Regions from separate parts of the Comamonas sp. Z1 genome, predicted to be linked through region 2. Evidence: predicted binding sites of a transcription regulator. Region 2 holds the regulator's gene; the other holds the start of a gene.
What was found. Region 2 encodes sigma-54, which starts transcription at its own class of promoters, with help from an activator protein. Its sites were predicted from a motif close to TGGCANGNAANCTGCTTT; they were not measured.
Positions count from the first base shown of each region.

Region 1: the regulator sigma-54 is predicted to act here: its motif matches at 2,876-2,893, upstream of FSY45_RS11695 (ammonium transporter).

Region 1 is NZ_VOQT01000005.1:174,837-180,714, reverse strand. It holds gene FSY45_RS11710 (glutathione S-transferase family protein) at 1-628, shown strand, start outside; gene FSY45_RS11705 (SDR family NAD(P)-dependent oxidoreductase) at 700-1,449, opposite strand; gene gspF (type II secretion system inner membrane protein GspF) at 1,610-2,833, shown strand; gene FSY45_RS11695 (ammonium transporter) at 2,965-4,167, shown strand; gene FSY45_RS11690 (5'-nucleotidase) at 4,229-5,146, shown strand; gene FSY45_RS11685 (EF-hand domain-containing protein) at 5,218-5,685, shown strand; gene FSY45_RS11680 (hypothetical protein) at 5,748-5,878, opposite strand, start outside.
Region 2 is NZ_VOQT01000002.1:664,763-670,640, forward strand. It holds gene FSY45_RS06490 (aspartyl/asparaginyl beta-hydroxylase domain-containing protein) at 1-712, shown strand, start outside; gene FSY45_RS06495 (RNA polymerase factor sigma-54) at 902-2,503, opposite strand; gene lptB (LPS export ABC transporter ATP-binding protein) at 2,649-3,431, opposite strand; gene lptA (lipopolysaccharide transport periplasmic protein LptA) at 3,428-4,084, opposite strand; gene FSY45_RS06510 (thiol:disulfide interchange protein DsbA/DsbL) at 4,215-4,865, opposite strand; gene FSY45_RS06515 (SPOR domain-containing protein) at 5,034-5,738, opposite strand; gene argS (arginine--tRNA ligase) at 5,840-5,878, opposite strand, start outside.

The DNA.
Region 1 (5,878 bases), on a different contig from region 2:
CTTTTTCAGCAACCCCAGATCACGCGCCCGCATGGTGCGCTGGATGCTGGAGGAATGCGGTGCCGACTATGAAACCGTTGAGCTGGAATTCGGACCCGAGATGAAGTCGCCCGAGTACCTGTCCATCAACTCCATGGGCAAGGTACCGGCGCTGCAGCATGGCGATGCCGTGGTCACCGAGACCGGAGCCATCCTCGCCTATCTGGCCGAGCTTTTCCCCGAGAAACAACTGGCCCCGGTGATGGGCAGCCCGGAACGGGCCAGCTACTTTCGCTGGCTGTTCTTTGTCGCCGGGCCTGTGGAGGCCGTCACAACCGCCCGCAACGAAGGCTGGCTGCAATCGCAAACTCATCAGCAGGCCATGAGCGCAGGCTTTGGCCGCTTTGACGATGTGCTGAACACCTTGCTGCATGCGGTGGCCGGAAAACGCTATGTCTGCGGCGACCACTTCACGGCCGCCGATCTGTATCTGGCCAGCTATATCGGATGGAGCATGATGGACGGCAGCTTGCCCAAGCGGCCCGAATTCGAGGCCTATGCCACGCCGCTGCTGCAGCGTGCGGCCTCGGTGCGCGCCGACGAGATCGACGGCGATATGCAAGCCGCAGCCATGGCGCCAGTCGTTTAAGGTTTTCGCCCTTAGCGGCTGCCAGTCAAGCGCAGGGCAATCAAAACCTATAACAAACCGCTGCAAACCACTCAGCGCGCCAAGTAACCGCCGTCGACCGGGTAATAAGCGCCCGTCACAAACGACGCACGGTCGCTGGCCAGCCAGGCCACCAGCTCGGCGATCTCCTCGGGCTGGCCCAGGCGTCCCATGGGGTGGGCCGCCACCAGCGCCGCATGCGTAGCCGGGTCCTGCTCCAGACCGCTGATCATGGGAGTGTGGATAAAGCCCGGCCCCACGGCATTGACGCGCACGCCCCTGGCCGAATACTCGAGCGCCGCCGCCTTGGTCAGGCCCAGCACGCCATGCTTGGCGGCCGTATAGGCTGCAGAGTTGGCAAAGCCCACGGCGCCGAGTATGGACGCCATATTGATGATGGAGCCGCCACCGCCCTGCAGCATGGCGGCGATCTGGTATTTGCAGGCATAGAAGACACCCGAGAGATTGACGCGCAGCACCTGCTCCCAGGCATCGAGTGGATAGTCGGCGGTTGGCGCGCTGGCTCCGCCGATGCCGGCGTTGTTGCAGGCCACGTCCAGCCTGCCGAAGTGGCGCATGGTCAGGGCCACCAGCGCTTCATGATCCGCCGCGCTGCCGGCGTCGGCGCGCAGATACAGTGCCTCGGCACCCAGCTCGCGCACCAAGGCCGCGCTCTCCTGGCCCTGCTCCTCGTTGAGGTCGGCCAGCACCACCCGCGCGCCTTCCCTGGCCCATGTCAGTGCCACACAGCGGCCTATGCCGGATGCAGCCCCCGTCACCAATGCAACCTTGTCCTTGAGCATCGAAACCTCGCATTCTTGAATCGGCAGACCATTGTGCCGACCTCGCCCGCGGCAGTCCTGACCTGCGTCAAGCCGGGCTCGCTCTCTCAAACGCCGAAGTGCTGACATCATTAGTCGCTACCATCTGCACTAACCCCTCACCCGTCAGATCGATTCGCGCATGCCCGCCTTTACCTTTGAAGCCCTGGATGCCCAGGGCCAGACCCGCAAGGGCACCCTGGAAGCCGACAACGCCCGTGCCGCGCGCAGCCAGCTGCGCAGCCAGGCCCTGGTGCCGCTGCAGGTCGAGCCCGTCGCCGCTGGCAAGGGCCAAGGCCGCACCGGCGCTTCCGGATGGTTCACGCGCCCGGTCTTCAACTCCACCAGCCTCGCGGTATGGACCCGCCAGCTCTCGGGCCTGGTCAGCTCCGGCCTGCCCATAGAACGCGCACTGGCCGCGCTGTCCGAGGAAGCCGAGGACGAACGCCAGCATCAGCTGGTCGCAGCGCTGAGGGCCGAGGTCAATGCCGGCTCCAGCTTTGCCAGGGCGCTGGAACAGCATCCACGCGAGTTTTCCGATATCTTTTGCGCCGTGATCGGCGCCGGCGAATCCAGCGGCAGCCTGGGTCCGGTGCTGGAAAACCTGGCCGACGACCTGGAGGCGCGCCAGGCCTTGCAGTCCAAGCTCATCGGCGCCTCGCTGTATCCGGCCATCGTGACGCTGGTGGCCATCGTCATCGTGATCTTTCTGGTCAGCTATGTGGTGCCGCAGGTGGCCGGCGTGTTTGCCGGCACCAAGCGTGCGCTGCCGTTTCTCACCGTGGTCATGCTCGGCATCAGCGACTTTGTGCGCCACTACGGCTGGCTCATGCTGGCCGTGCTGCTGCTGGCTGCCGTGGGCTTTCGGCTGGCGCTCAGGAACGAGGCGTTTCGCGAGCGCTTCGATGCCCAGTGGCTGCGTCTGCCGCTCATAGGCCGGCTCTCGCGCAGCTATAACGCGGCGCGCTTTGCCGGCACTCTGGCCATGCTGGCCGGAGCGGGCGTACCCATTCTCAAGGCCTTGCAGGCCGCGGCCGAGACGCTGAACAACCGCGCCCTGCGCGCCGATGCCATGGATGCGCTGGTGCTGGTGCGCGAAGGCGCGCCACTGGCCTCGGCCCTGGCTCAGAAGAAGCGCTTTCCGGGCCTGGTCGCCATGTTCGCCCGGCTGGGCGAGCAGACGGGCCAGCTGCCGCTGATGCTGCAGCGTGCCGCCACCCAGCTGTCCACCGAGGTCCAGCGCCGCGCCATGCACCTGGCCACGATCCTCGAGCCGCTGCTCATCGTCGTCATGGGACTGGTGGTCATGCTCATCGTGCTGGCCGTGCTCATGCCCATCATCCAGCTCAACCAGTTCGTCAAATAGGCCGGCCGCGTCCGCAGCGGTGCGGAAGCGCCCACTCCAGCTTGGCGCAATTCTTGCTTTCTTTTAGTGCATTGCGGGTATTTCCCTCAATTTCGCACCAATAAATAGCAAATTTCAGCTGGAGCGTTTTCATGCAAGCACTAAAACAGGGCGCGGATGCCCTGTTCATTCTGATGGGCGCCGTCATGGTCCTGGCCATGCACGCCGGTTTCGCCTTCCTGGAACTGGGCACCGTGCGCCGCAAGAACCAGGTCAATGCCCTGGTCAAGATCCTGGTCGACTTCTCGGTCTCCACCGTGGTCTATTTCGCTCTCGGCTATGGCGTGGCCTACGGCACGCACTTTTTCGTGGGCGCCGAGCAGCTCGCTGCGCTCAACGGCTACGGCCTGGTCAAGTTCTTCTTTCTGCTGACCTTTGCCGCCGCCATTCCCGCCATCATCTCGGGCGGCATCGCCGAGCGCGCCAAGTTCTGGCCCCAGCTGATCGCCACGGCCATGATCGTGGGCCTGATCTATCCCTTCTTCGAGGGCATTGCCTGGAACCAGCATTTCGGCGTCCAGGCCTGGATCAAGGCGCTGACCGGTGCCGAGTTCCATGACTTTGCCGGCAGCGTGGTGGTCCACGCCGTGGGCGGCTGGATCGCCCTGGGAGCCGTGCTGCTGCTGGGCCCGCGCCGCAATCGCTACCGCCAGGGCGGAGCGATTGCGGCCACACCGCCCTCCAGCATTCCCTTTCTGGCGCTGGGCGCCTGGATTCTGATCGTGGGCTGGTTCGGCTTCAATGTGATGAGTGCCCAGAGTCTGGACAAGATCTCCGGTCTGGTCGCAGTGAACTCGCTGATGGCCATGGTGGGCGGCACGCTGGCCGCCCTGGCCGTGGGCAAAAACGACCCGGGTTTTGTGCACAACGGCCCGCTGGCCGGCCTGGTTGCCGTCTGTGCGGGCTCGGATCTGATGCATCCTCTGGGGGCACTGGTCGTGGGGGCTGCCGCCGGCGCCATCTTTGTCTTCATGTTCACGCTGACGCAGAACAAATGGAAGATCGACGATGTGCTGGGCGTGTGGCCGCTGCACGGTCTGTGCGGCGCCTGGGGCGGCATTGCGGCCGGCATCTTCGGCACGCAGGCACTGGGCGGGCTTGGCGGCGTGCATCCGCTGGCCCAGCTCATAGGCACGCTGATGGGCGTGGCCTGGGCAGCGCTCGGCGGCCTGCTGGTCTATGGCCTGCTCAAGAAAACCATGGGGCTGCGCCTGAGCCAGGAGCAGGAGTTCGACGGTGCCGATCTGTCCATACACCATATCAGTGCCACGCCCGAGCGCGAAGCCAACTGGTGAGGGCGCGGCGGCCTGCGTATCATCGAAGCCTGTCTGCACATCCGCCCAAAGCCGTACCGCCATGGCCATGACCCTGAACGACAAGCTCGTCGTCGCCATCTCCTCGCGAGCCCTGTTCGATTTCGAGGAGGAAAACCGCCTCTTCGAGGACAGCGACCCGGCGAGCTATCTGCGCTTGCAGCGCGAGCGGCTGAACGTGCCTGCCGCGCCCGGCGTGGCCTTCTCGCTGGTCAAGAAGCTGCTGGCCTTCAACACCGAGGCACAGCAGCATGTGGAAGTGGTGCTGCTCTCGCGCAACGACCCCGTCAGCGGCATGCGCGTCTTCCGCTCGGCCCAGGCCCACGGCCTGCACTCCATACAGCGCGGCGTATTCACCCAGGGGCGCGACCCCTTCGGCTATCTGCGTCCGCTGGGAGCCCAGCTGTTTCTCTCGGCGAATGCCGATGACGTGACCCAGGCACTGCAGCTGGGCTACCCGGCCGCCCATGTGTTCACCGACTCCATGCGCGCCAGCAGCAGCCATCCGCGCGAAGTGCGCATCGCTTTCGACGGCGATGCCGTGCTGTTTTCCGACGAGGCCGAGCGCATCTTCCAGGCCCAGGGCCTGGAGGCTTTCCAGCAGCATGAGCTGGAGAAAGCCGCCCAGCCGCTGCCTGAGGGCCCTTTCAAGCCGCTGCTGGCCGCCCTGCACCGCCTGCAGCAGGCCGATGTGGCCGGCATGCGCGTGCGCACGGCCCTGGTCACGGCGCGCAGCGCCCCGGCCCATGAGCGTGCGCTCAATACGCTGATGGACTGGAAGATCGATGTCGATGAAGCCATGTTCCTCGGCGGACTGGCCAAGGGCGGGTTTCTGCGCGAGTTCGAGCCCGATTTCTTCTTCGACGACCAGACCGGCCATGTGCGCAATGCAGCCGGGCATGTTCCCTCGGGCCATGTGCGCAGCGGCATTGCCCACGACAAGGCGGCGCTGCCTACGTAAAGCTTGGCAAAGTCCGGCAAGCGAATGCAAAACTTTGAAAGTGCGGCGGGACGGTGCTTGAGAATGCCGTCATGGCCCTCATCTGTACCGCTATGTCAAAAGCCAAGAACCACCCCATCGTCGCGCGCAGCAGCTCGGTCATGAAGACCGCCATGGGCGTGCTGCTGACCAGCGCCGTGCTGCTGCTACCCACGGTGCGCGCCGAGGAAATCGCCAGCGACAAGGTGGCGGAAAGACAGGGAACTCAGCTCTCCAAGGGCGAGATCAAGGCCCAGCAGCAGTTCAAGATGCTGGACTTCAATCAGGATGGCAAGCTCAGCCGCAAGGAAGTGGCCATCATCCCCAAGCTGGCCGCCGCCTTTGACGAAACCGACACCAACAAGGACGGCTTTGTCACCTATGAGGAAGTGCGCGCCTTTGCCGTCAAATACCGGGCAGCGCGTGAAAAGGCCAAGGCCGCGGAAGCCGTGGCAGCTGCACCGGCCAAGGACGATGCTCACAAATCAGAAGCTGACAGCGCTGATCCTGAAAGCAAATAAGATATAAAAATAGCTGAAGCGCTTGAATATCAAGCGCAATCAGCTCTCAAAAAAGCAATCACTTACTTGGCGTTGCCGCTGCGCTTTATCCGGGGCTCGGAATAAGTCAGCGGCTCATTGCGCGCCTGCTGCTTGCTCTGCAGCAGATCTTCCGACTTGCTGGTTTCCTGCGCCTGCTCCACCGCCTGGGCGC
Region 2 (5,878 bases):
GCTGCAGGCCAACTGGCGCGAGATCCGCGAGGAAGCCGTCAATCTGCAAAAGAACATGCAGATCAAGGCCGCCGCCAACAACGACGACGCAGGCTTCAACTCCTTCTTCAAGACCGGCTGGAAGCGCTTCTACCTCAAGTGGTACGGCGACGCCCACCCTTCGGCCATGGAGCTGTGCCCCAAGACCACGGCCCTGGTGAAATCGATTCCCAGCGTCAAGGCCGCCATGTTTGCCGAGCTGCCGCCCGGCGCCAAGCTCAATCTGCACCGCGACCCCTATGCGGGCTCGCTGCGCTATCACCTGGCCGTGCTGGCGCCCAACGACGACCGCTGCATGATCGAGGTCGACGGCCAGCCCTATAGCTGGCGCGAAGGCGAAGGCGTGATCTTCGACGAGACCTTTATGCACTGGGCCGAGAACCGCTCGGAAGGCAACCGCATCGTGCTGTTCTGCGATGTGGAGCGCCCCATGACCAATGGCTTTGCCCAGTGGCTCAATCACTGGCTGGGCAAGAACGTGGTGGCCGCCGCCAGCTCGCCCAACAACGAGGGCGATCCGCGCGGCATGATCAGCAAGCTGTTCAAGATCTCGTTCTATGCGGGCAAGTACCGCCGTGCCTTCCGCGACTGGAATCCGACCTTCTACAAGATCCTCAAGTTCGGCCTGATGATCGGCGTGCTGGTCTGGTTTATCTGGTGGTTGGTTTCTTGATAACCCCCTGAGGCACTACGCGCCTTCCCCTTGCCGGGCGCCCCCAAGGGGGACGGCAGCATCGCCGCAAGGGCGGCTCTTGCTCGCTGCCCCTTGCTTGAGGAATGCCTTATCAAGGCTCCCGCCCTAAATACAGAACAAGAAAGCCGCTGTGTGATGCATCAGCGGCTTTCTTGTTTCTGCGGTGCCCTACAGCGCCTTGCGCAGCGTGGTCGTGGGTATCTTGAGCTGCTCGCGGTATTTGGCGACGGTGCGGCGCGCACACTCAATGCCCTGCTCCTTGAGCATATCGGCCAGCTTGGCGTCCGACAGCGGCTTTCTGGCATCTTCGGCATCGACAAACTGTTTGATCAGCGCACGCACGGCCGTGCTGGAGGCACTGCCCCCGGTTTCCGTGCCCAGGCCCGAGCCGAAGAAATACTTGAGCTCGAAAGTGCCCTGGGGCGTGGCCATGTACTTGGCCGTGGTCACGCGGCTGATGGTGGACTCGTGCAGGCCCAGCGTGTCGGCGATATCGCGCAGCACCAGCGGGCGCATGGCCAGCTCGCCATGCACAAAGAAGTTCTTCTGCCGCTCCACGATGGCTTCGGAAACACGCAAGATGGTGTCGAAGCGCTGCTGGATGTTCTTGATGAACCAGCGCGCCTCCTGCAACTGCTGCTGCAGCGCCGCATGGCCGTCGCTGTTCTTGTGGCGGCGCAGCACGCTGGCATAGATGTCGTGCACGCGCAGACGCGGCATGACCTCGGGGTTGAGCTGCACGGAGAAGTCCACCCGGCCCGAGCCGGCCCGCAGCGGGCGCACGATGACATCGGGCACCACGATATGGCGCTCCACATCGACAAAGCGCCGACCCGGACGCGGCTCCAGCCTGGCGATCAGGGCCATGGCTTCGCGCAGCTGTTCCTCGCGCGCGCCGCACAGGCTGGTGAGCTTGCGCAGATCGCGCCGCGCCAGCAAGTCCATGGGCTGCGCGCAGATGGCCTGCGCCAGCAGCAGCCGGTTCATATGCGCCTCGGTCGTGCCCTCGTCCTCGGCCGTGCGGATCAGATCGCGCAGCTGCAGTTGCAGGCACTCGGCCAGATCGCGCGCGCCCACTCCCACGGGCTCCAGGCTTTGCAGCAGCTTCAGCGCAATGGCAAAGTGCTGCTCCAGCTCCTCGCGCTCTTCCAGGTCGTCGCCGGCCAGGCTCTGCGCCAGCTCCTGCAGGGAATCCTCGAGATAGCCGTCGTCGCTGAGCGACTCGATGAGAAAGCGCAGCGCCGCCATGTCCGCCGCGCCCAGATGCAGGCTCAGCGCCTGACGGTGCAGAAAGTCGGTCAGGCTCTGGTGCTCGCGCGCCAGATCGATGGCATCGGTTTCGTCGTCGCCATCGCGGTTGCGCGTGGAGCTGCTGGCCGAGGGCGTATCCCACTCGCTGCTGGATTCGCCGCCCCATTCCCCGTCCTGGCCGTCCATGCCCTCGGCCTCCCAGTTCAGCGTTTCAGGGGTTTCGGGGCTTGATGTCTCCGCTACCGTTTCAGTAGCTTGTTGCGCTTGCGATGCATCCCTTTCAACATGAATACCATCTGAAGTACTGTATTCACTGGCGCTAGTAGCTACATCTACAGGAGCATCTCCCGCAGTTTCTGCCTCATCGCCCGCACGTTCCAGAAAAGGGTTGTCGACCAGCATCTGCTCGACTTCCTGCGCCAGCTCCAGGGTGGAGAGCTGCAGCAGCTGAATGGATTGCTGCAGCTGCGGCGTAAGCGATAAATGCTGCGAAACGCGTAGCGAGAGACCTGGCTTCATCGAGGCGCGGCCCCCAGACAATCATTGCAAACGCGCGCAGTGCTATGGGTTTGCCGCCGGGCTGCCCCAAGGCAAACCTCGGCGCTGCCGGTCAGGGTCCCTTCCGGGGGCAGCGACCACACAAAGTGAGGGAGCGTGGGGGTCATCACATTCTGAAATGTTCGCCCAGATAGACGCGGCGCACATCGGCGTTCTCCACGATCTCCTCGGGCGTGCCTTCGGCCAGCACATGGCCGTCGCTGATGATGAAGGCGTGGTCGCAGATGCCCAGCGTCTCGCGCACGTTGTGGTCGGTGATCAGCACGCCGATGCCGCGCTCCTTGAGGAAGCCGATGATGCGCTGGATCTCGATCACCGCAATCGGGTCGATGCCTGCAAACGGCTCGTCAAGCAGAATGAAGCGCGGTTGCGTGGCCAGGGCGCGGGCAATTTCCACGCGACGGCGCTCACCGCCGGACAGCGCCAGCGCCGGCGACTGGCGCAGATGCTCTACGCGCAGCTCCTGCAGCAAGCCCGTGAGGCGCTTTTCGATCTCGCCCTGCGTCAGCGTCTTGCCCTGCTCGTCCTTTTGCAGCTCCAGCACGGCGCGCACATTGTCTTCCACGCTGAGCTTGCGAAAGATGGAGGCTTCCTGGGGCAGATAGGACAGGCCCAGGCGCGAACGCTGGTGAATCGGCATGCCGCCCACTGGCTGGCCGTCGATGAAGATCTCGCCGCCGTCGCTGCGCACCAGGCCCACGATCATGTAGAACGATGTGGTCTTGCCCGCACCGTTGGGGCCGAGCAAACCGACCACCTCGCCTTTTTGCACGGACAGGGACACATCCTTGACCACCTTGCGGCTGCCGTAGGACTTGGCCAGATGCTTGGCCTCCAGGCGGCTGTCGGACTCGCCGCTGCGGCTGCTGGAGAAAGTCGGCTCGCTCATTTCTTCTCGTCGGCTTTCTCACCGCCCAGCGTCATGCTCTGGCGCAGCTGCGTGGCAGGTGTTGCAGGCTTAGGCTGGGCTCCCGGCGTTCCATCCTTGGGCGCCATGATGGCGCGCACACGGCCACCCTGTCCCACGGAGGAGCTCGGCAGGCCGCCACTGGTCTTCTGGCCATCGACGGTATAGACGTCGGTAATGTTGTTGTAGACGATGATGGAGCCCGTGACCTGATCGCTGAGCTGACCGCCACGGTAGCGGCGCATCTCGCCACGACGGATGAACTTGACGATATCGGCCTTGCCGTCGTACTCGATGACTTCGCCTTCGCCCTCGATGAACTCCTCGGGCTGACCGGCCACGGTATCGCGCTTCTGGCGGAAGAAGGCACGCTTGCCGGCCTCGGCCTTGATCACACCGTACTGATAGCCCTCGGCGTCCTGCCGCACATCGAGCTGAGCACCGCGCAGCACGATGGAGCCCTTGGTCATCACCACATTGCCAGTAAAGACACTGGTCTGCTGCAGCTCGTCATGACGCAACGCATCCGCCTCGATATTCATGGGCTTGGCGCTGTCGGCTTTTTCGGCATGGGCAATGCCGGTCGCTGCTGCCAGGGCGCAGGCCAGCGCAAGAGGTAGGAGTGTTTTTTTCATGGAAGGCACGTTTCTTGCATCCATTGTAGTCATTCCCTTTTTGCAACTTGCGTAAAAAACACCCACAAAAAAGCCCGCACGACGGCGGGCTTGTTGGGCGTCAAACGTCACTGACGTCTGCCGGCTGATCTCAGGCCTTGCGGCTGGAGGCGACCAGCGCATTGACCACGCGCAGCACATTGTCCATATTGCCGGCCTTGGTGCCGTCCGTGTAGTAGCGGCCGGCCACACCCATGGCGGGCACGCCTTCCACGTCATATTCGTTTTGCAGCTGAGCGGCCTTGCGCGCCTGGTTGGCCACGGTGAAGGAGTTGTAGACTTCCTTGAACTTGGCCAGATCCACGCCCTGCTTGCCGACCCAGTCAAAGATGGCGTCGTCGGTCTTGAGCAGATTGCGATCCACGTGGATGGTGCGGAACACCTTGGCGTGCAGCTGGGGCAGCAGGTTCATGCCCTCCAGAGCGTAGTAGAGCTTTTGCTGGGGCACGAAAGAGGCATTGAAGGCCACGGGCACGCGGCGCACCACCACATCGGCAGGCTGGGTCTTGGCCCAGGCTTCGAACTGGGGCTCGAAGGCATTGCAATGCGGGCAGCTGTACCAGAAGAACTCGACCACCTCGACCTTACCGGCCGGCGCGCTCACGCTGGCGGGCTTGCCGAGCTTGATGTAGTCCTTGCCTTCCTTGGGCGCAGCGCCCTGGGCCCAGCTGGAGGAGGCACCCAGACTCAGGGCACCGGCAGCAGCTGCCGAGGCAGCCAGAGAGAATTCGCGACGTTTCATCTAAACAAACTCCTGTATCAGGTCTGCAGTATCAGAGCCAACAGGCCCAAAAAAGTTCAGCTTTGTCAAAACTACCAATGGCACAAGCCAGAGGCCTCAAGCAAGGGCTGCCTCGCACCTAAGGTGCCCTCGTTCCGAGGGGAAGGCGCTCCGCGTCTCAGGGCCTTGTTATCTGGCCGCGCGCACCAGAGTCGAGTCCACGCCCGCACCGTCGAGCTTGCCCTTGAGCTGCTCGGCGTCGTCACGCTTGCTGAACGGCCCCACGCGCACGCGGAAAACGGTGATGCCGTTCTGCTCACGCTCGCTGATGCGCGACTCCCAGCCCAGCATGGCCAGCTTGGCACGCTGCGCTTCCGCTTCGCTCTGGCCGCGGAAAGCACCGGCCTGCACAAAGTAGTTGAACGCAGAGTCCGAAGAGGATGCCGTCTGCGCGGCCGCCTTTTCCTTGTCTGCACGCGCCTTGTCTGCCTTGTCGGCTGCGGCGGAGCGTTCCTTGACCAGATCACCCAGCGGATCACCCGATGCAGGCTTGGCAGGCTTCTCCGGCGCAGAGGGTGGCGGCGGCGTGGTGACTCCGCCGGTTGCGGTAGGTTGTACCGCAGGCGTGGGCGGCGACACCGTCACGTCGCTCGGGGGAACTGGTGGTGTCACCGGGGGCGGTGCCGGCTGGCGGCTCTGCAGCGGTGCGTTGGGGTCCCAGTTCTTGTTGCGCTCGGCCTCGGCCGCATCGCGCTGAGTGTTGTTTCCACCCTTGTTGAGGAAGGGCACCGGCACCTTGGTCACATAGATGGCCACGGCCAGGGCCGCAGCCAGACCGATGACCATGCCAAAGATAAGCCCCAGGATGGTTCCACCGCGTTGCTGGTTCTTCATATCAGTCGCTTAACGCTTTCTGCTTCAGTTATTCCATTCTCAGATCCATCGACCCCTGACAGGCAAGGCCGGCAAGGTGATCGATGGACAGGAAACTGGGATTACATGCGCTCGGGTGCGCTCACACCCAGCACCGCCAG